Paraburkholderia fungorum: one gene and its partner. Each later gene encodes a partner of the first gene's protein in a complex. Links are inferred from orthologs where the notes say so. Each region holds a gene or a part of one and is shown on either strand. Other genes may lie near its edges.

Evidence for each region.
Region 2: the proteins of katE (region 1) and hfq are in contact, whole or in part, in a crystal structure (PDB 3VU3), measured with the Escherichia coli proteins. The link is inferred for Paraburkholderia fungorum from one-to-one orthologs.

The regions. Positions count from the first base shown.
Region 1 is NZ_FNKP01000002.1:1,470,492-1,473,806, reverse strand. The notes cover bases 116-3,108. They hold katE (catalase HPII), read left to right. Parts: upstream 116-552; coding sequence 553-2,664; downstream 2,665-3,108. Other genes in these bases: treA (alpha,alpha-trehalase TreA), read right to left, coding at 2,789-3,108; BLS41_RS22480 (MipA/OmpV family protein), read left to right, coding at 116-407. In the rest of the region: more of BLS41_RS22480, read left to right, coding at 1-115; more of treA, read right to left, coding at 3,109-3,315.
Region 2 is NZ_FNKP01000001.1:2,490,056-2,493,133, forward strand. Bases 154-2,909 are described here. They hold hfq (RNA chaperone Hfq), read right to left. Parts: upstream 1,772-2,909; coding sequence 1,535-1,771; downstream 154-1,534. Other genes in these bases: hflK (FtsH protease activity modulator HflK), read right to left, coding at 154-240; hflX (GTPase HflX), read right to left, coding at 290-1,504; der (ribosome biogenesis GTPase Der), read right to left, coding at 1,915-2,909. In the rest of the region: more of hflK, read right to left, coding at 1-153; more of der, read right to left, coding at 2,910-3,078. UniProt on the Escherichia coli protein: RNA chaperone that binds small regulatory RNA (sRNAs) and mRNAs to facilitate mRNA translational regulation in response to envelope stress, environmental stress and changes in metabolite concentrations.

The DNA of each region.
Region 1 (3,315 bases):
TTTCGAAGGACTTCCCGCTCGTGCTGCGAGCGGACGTGCGGCGCTATTTCGGCGGATCGAATGGCTGGATCGGCGATTTGGGTGCGTATATGCCGATGCCGGGCAGCACGAAGCAGTTCTTCTGGTTCGCGGGGCCGAACGTGTCGCTGGCCGACTCGAACTATATGAACAGCTGGTTCGGCGTGAATCAGACTCAGGCTGCGCACTCGCAGTATCAGCAGTATCACGCGAGTGCCGGATTCAAATCGGTGGGCTTCGGGATCAGCGCGGTCTGGCTGTTCAACAAGCACTGGTTCGCGACCGCAGACGGCGCTTTCGAACAGTTGGTGGGCAGCGCGGGCAACAGTCCGATTACGCGCAGCAAGGCGACCGGCGTGGCGGATATCTCCATCAACTATCGCTTCTGACGTAACACGTTTTCCTGCTGGTAAGGCTTCTGTATCAAACCCGCGCTGCGCGTTCGCGTACGCGCGGGTATATCGCTTGCTGACTTCTTGTTGCGCGTCAAACCGGCTTTTCAACGGCGCGCCAGAACACAAGGAGTCGATCCCCATGGCAGGAAAAACGAATTCGCAGAAGCCCGCGGCAAAGAACGCGCAGGCTGGTGATCCGAAATCGAAGGATCTGGAAAAATTTCGCGTCAAGCCGGACGGTGAAGCGCTGAGAACCAATCAGGGCGTCAAGATTTCCGACAACCAGAACACGTTGCGCGCCGGTCCACGCGGACCGTCTCTGCTTGAAGATTTCATCATGCGTGAAAAGATCACGCACTTCGATCACGAACGTATTCCTGAGCGCATCGTGCATGCACGCGGTTCGGCGGCGCACGGCGTGTTTCAGGTTTACGAGTCGATGAGCGAATACACGAAGGCGGCGTTTCTGCAGGACCCATCGGAGCAGACGCCCGTTTATGTGCGCTTCTCCACGGTGCAAGGTCCGCGTGGTTCCGCCGATACCGTGCGCGACGTGCGCGGCTTTGCGGTGAAGTTCTACACGCAGGAAGGCAATTACGATCTGGTCGGCAATAACATGCCGGTGTTTTTTATTCAGGATGCCATCAAGTTCCCGGACTTCGTGCATGCGGTGAAACCGGAAGCGCCGAACGAAATGCCGACCGGCGGTTCCGCGCACGATACCTTCTGGGACTTTGTATCGCTCGTGCCCGAGTCCGCGCATATGGTGCTGTGGACCATGTCAGACCGTGCGATTCCCCGCAGCTTGCGCACGATGGAAGGCTTCGGCATTCATACGTTCCGCTTCGTGAATGCCGAGGGTAAAGGGCGATTCGTTAAATTCCACTGGCGTCCGGTACTGGGTTCTTACTCGCTGCTATGGGATGAGGCGCAGAAACTTGCGGGCAAAGACCCGGATTTTCATCGACGCGATTTGTGGGAGTCGATTGAACGGGGTGACTTCCCGGAGTTTGAACTCGGCGTGCAGATTGTCGAGGAAGAAGACGAGCACAAGTTCGACTTCGACCTTCTCGATCCGACCAAGCTGATTCCTGAAGAACTGGTGCCGGTGAAAATCGTCGGCAAGATGACGCTCAATCGCAATCCGGATAACTTCTTCGCCGAGACTGAACAGGTGGCGTTCCATCCAGGCCATGTCGTGCCGGGTATCGATTTCTCGAACGATCCTCTGCTGCAAGGGCGCCTGTTTTCCTATACGGATACGCAGATCAGCCGCCTCGGCGGACCGAATTTCCATGAGATTCCGATCAACCGTCCGGTATGCCCATATGTCAACAATCAGCGCGATGCGATGCATCGGCAGACAATCAATGTCGGGCAGGCTTCGTATGAGCCGAATTCGCTGAGCGGCGGCTGGCCTAAGGAAACCGATCCCGCGCCGTCGGACGGCGGCTTCGAAAGTTATCAGGAGCGCGTGGAAGGCACGAAGATTCGCGTGCGCAGCGAGTCGTTCGCCGATCATTTCTCGCAGGCCGCGCTGTTCTATAACAGCATGTCGCAACCGGAGAAGGACCATATCGCCGCGGCGTATCAATTCGAACTCGGCAAAGTGACGAAGCCGGAAATACGCGCTCGCGTGGTCAACGAGATTCTTGCGAATTTCGATGCCGGCCTGGCGGCGCAAGTTGCCGAAGGTTTGGGTCTCCCTGCGCCGAAGAAGGGGACGGCGAAGCTGGCGGGTCCGAAGGAGTCGCCTGCGTTGAGCCTGCTCAATCGTGTGCAGCCGGGTATCAAGACTCGCAAGATTGCGTTGCTGGCCGCGCCCGGTTCGGATGGCGCGGCGATTAGAAAGCTTCAGCAGGCGCTGCAGGGCGAGGGCGCTGCGCCGATGCTGATTGCGCCGACACTGGCTGCCATCGACGGCATGGCGCCCGATGCGACGATTGCCGGCCTGCCTTCGATCATGTTCGACGCGGTCATCGTAGTCGGCGGCGATGCGGGCGCGAAGGTGCTGGCGCAATCGGGAGACGCACGGCATTTTGTGCTTGAAGCGTTCAAGCATCTGAAGGCGATCGCGGCAATCGGTGCGGGGCGAGACGTGCTAGTGGCCGCACAATTGCCGGACAATGCGGACGGCGTATTCACGGGTGACGACAAGAAGGCGACGGACGTGCTCAAGGCGTTCATCCAGGCCGCTGAGCAGCATCGCGTGTGGTCGCGTGCGGCGCAGGCGGAATCGGTGCCTGCGTAATTTGCCTGAGTGGTCTGAGTGCTCTGGAAGTGACACGCTGAAGTAAAACTGGCCGGTGCTGTTCAGACCGGCCAGTTTTTTATGCACGACCGCGGCAGTGCGAAGTCAGCCGCGCGAACCGCGCCTAAGGATTCACCCGCGTCCCACGCAGCCGGTGCGTATTTTTAGACGCGGCCGCCGCCGATGCCGCCGCAGCCGACACCCCCGCCGGCCCCTCGGGAATATCGCTGGGCCGCGCGGCCTGGGCCGATTGCGGATACATCACCAGCAGTGCGCGCAGCACACCGTTGGTCCATCCAAAGCCGTCCTGCAACGGATATTCGCCGCCTCCCGCCGACACACCCGGCGTCGCTGCATCGACATCGTATTTCTCCACGAGCTTACCCGTGTGCTGGTAATAATCGACGTTGGTCCTGATCCAGCGCGTCGCGATGGTGCGCGCCAGTTCCGACTCGCCATACCGCCGCAAACCCAGCACGGCCAGATATTGCAGCGGCGCCCAGCCGTTCGGCGCATCCCATTGCTGACCGCTATTCACTTGCGTGGTCGCAAGCCCGCCCGGACGCAGCAATTCGCGTTGCACGGTCGCGGCCACCGCCTTCGCCTGCTGGCGGCTGGCTACGCCCGTATATAGCGGATACACGGTCGCCG
Region 2 (3,078 bases), on another replicon or contig:
ATCGGGTTTGCCGCCACCGACACCACCGCCCTTGCGTCCAAAAATCCGGCTCAGGCGACGATTGAAATCACGCCACATCTCGTCGAGATCGGGCGGCCCTTCACCGTCTTTGGGTGGGCGCTTGGGATCGTTCGGCCGTTGCCGGTCTCCATTGCCATCGCCCCGGCCCCAGCGCGGATCGTTCAGTGACAGCATGGCGCGCATGCGCAGCCAGATACTCCGCTCGTTGTAATCGTTCACCTGTGTTCGTTCACCAGAGTAGACAGCGGGTCAGTGCAATTGGGACGGGTCAGTGCCCGAGTTCTGGGACCTTGCGGTCGTCGTGCGGTGCTGCCGTTCCGTTTTCTTCCGACGGCTCGATCAGCACGTCGCCAAGAGGTTCGGCAGTAGCGATTTCAGCGATGGCAGCGCGCAATGTATCCAGCCCTTGCCCGGTGCGCGCGCTCAAAAAGACGCGCGAAATATTACCATACTCATCCCGCTCAACCGCGTCCCCACGGGCCGCCAACTCGGGCACCGCGTCGATCTTGTTGAATACCAGCACCTGCCGGATCGTGTCCGCGCCGATAGCGTGCAACACCTCGTTCACCTGATCGATCTGATCGAGGCGCACTGCGCTCGATGCGTCGACCACATGCAGCAGCAGATCGGCGTGAATGGTTTCTTCGAGCGTGGCACGGAATGCCGCGACCAGCTGGTGAGGCAACTCGCGGATGAACCCGACCGTATCGGACACCACCACCTGCCCCGCTTCGTCGCCGAGATACACGCGGCGCGACGTTGTGTCGAGCGTCGCGAACAGTTGGTCGGCAGCATACGCCTGAGCTTTAGTGAGTGCATTGAACAGCGTGGATTTGCCCGCGTTCGTATAGCCGACCAGCGACACCGACATCGTCTGATTCCGGCTGCGCGCGCGACGCTGCGTGCCATGCTGACGACGCAGCTTCTCAAGCCGCGTCTTGAGCGCCTTGATGCGCTCGCCGATCAGGCGGCGGTCGGTTTCGAGCTGCGTTTCACCAGGACCGCGCAAACCGATACCGCCCTTCTGACGCTCGAGGTGAGTCCACGCACGAATCAGCCGGGTCGACAGATACTGCAACTGCGCGAGCTCCACCTGCAGCTTGCCTTCGTGGCTGCGGGCGCGTTGCGCAAAAATATCGAGGATGAGACTGGTGCGATCAATCACACGGCGATTAAGCGCCTGCTCCAGATTGCGCTGCTGCGCAGGTGCCAGAGCGTGATTGAAAATGACGAGTTCGATGTCGTTCGCCTCACACGCAAGACGCAATTCTTCGGCCTTGCCGCTGCCGACGAACATCTTCGCGTCGGGGCTGGACCGGCGTCCGGTGAGGGTAACTAACGGATTGGCACCCGCGCTTTGCGCGAGCAGGCTGAGTTCTTCGAGACTGGCTTCGAAATCGATCTTACCGAAGTCGATGCCGACAAGCGCTGCATTGATCAAATTGGAGGGTATCAAGATAAGGCGGCCGGGAGTAATCGCCAACGGGCGACGCTACGCCGGCCGCGACAGGGGTTAGGACTGTTCAGAATCCGGGTGGAAATTCACCGGACGGGCTGGCACGACTGTCGAGATTGCGTGCTTGTAGACCATCTGGGTGACCGTATTCCGGAGCAACACGACGTACTGGTCGAACGATTCGATGTTCCCTTGAAGCTTGATGCCGTTGACCAGGTAGATCGACACCGGCACATGCTCTTTACGCAGTGCGTTCAAAAACGGGTCTTGTAACAATTGCCCTTTGTTGCTCATAGCAAACTCCGTATTTTTTTGCAGGTTGACTAAATTGACGACGAAGGAAAAAGAGATCCGCCATCAACCGCTACACTATAGCCGATTTTCGTTTTTGCGCGAGGGCATGGCCTAAGCGGCCAAACCCAGCACACACGCGGGTTTCAGCCTTTATCCGCGTAAGGGTTCGTCGATGATCTGAACTCTATGCGCAATGGAGTCCCAACCAGCTTGAAAGTTTCCCGGAAGCGGTTTTCGAGGTAGCGTTTATACGTTTCGGTGATTGCATCAAGTGCGTTGCCGTGAATCACGATGACCGGCGGATTCTGTCCACCCTGGTGGGCATAACGCAGTTTCGGGCGCACCGGACCACGTCGGCGCGGCTGCTGGAATTCAACAGCGTCGATCAATGCGCGCGTCAGCTTCGGCGTCGGCAGCTTGGCCATTGCCGCTGCGTACGCGTCGTCGACCGAGCGCATCAGCGGCCCAATCCCGCTCTTTTCCTGTGCGGAAATGAAATGGAATTTGGCAAAGTCCAGAAATTTTAGTTTGCGCTCGAGGTCGGCTTTGGTGCGGTCGCGCACATGCGAATCAAGACCGTCCCATTTGTTCACGCCAACGACCAGCGCGCGCCCTTGTTCCACGACGAAACCGGCAATGTGCGCGTCCTGTTCCGAAATGTCCTGGCGCGCGTCGAGCAGCAGGATCACGACGTTCGCGTCGGAGATCGACTGCAGCGTTTTCACCACCGAAAATTTCTCGATCGCTTCGAACACCTTGCCGCGACGGCGCAAACCAGCCGTGTCGATCAACGTGTACGGTTTGCCTTGACGCTCGAAGTCGACGTAGATCGAATCGCGCGTAGTGCCTGGCATGTCGAACGCGATCACGCGTTCTTCGCCGACCAGCGCATTAATCAGCGTCGACTTACCAACGTTCGGACGACCGACGATCGCGATCTTCACGCCACGCGCTTCTTTCTCGTCGTCGCTCTCTTCCGGCTGACCGGCGTAGGCAACACCGAGCGCCTCGTTGATCATTTCCGTGACGCCGTCGCCGTGCGCTGCCGAAATCGCGCGCGGGTCGCCGAGACCAAGTTCGTAGAAGTCGGCGGCGACATTCGAGTACTTCATGCCCTCCGCCTTGTTGACGACCAGGAAAATCGGCCGGCCGACCTTGCGCAGATAATCGGCGATGGTCTTATCTTGCGGCGCGAGCCCATTGCGACCGTCGACGATGAACACGACGATGTCGGATTCCTCGACCGCCTGGCGGGTTTGACGCGCCATCTCGTGCAGGATGCCTTCTTTGGCGACCGGCTCGAAACC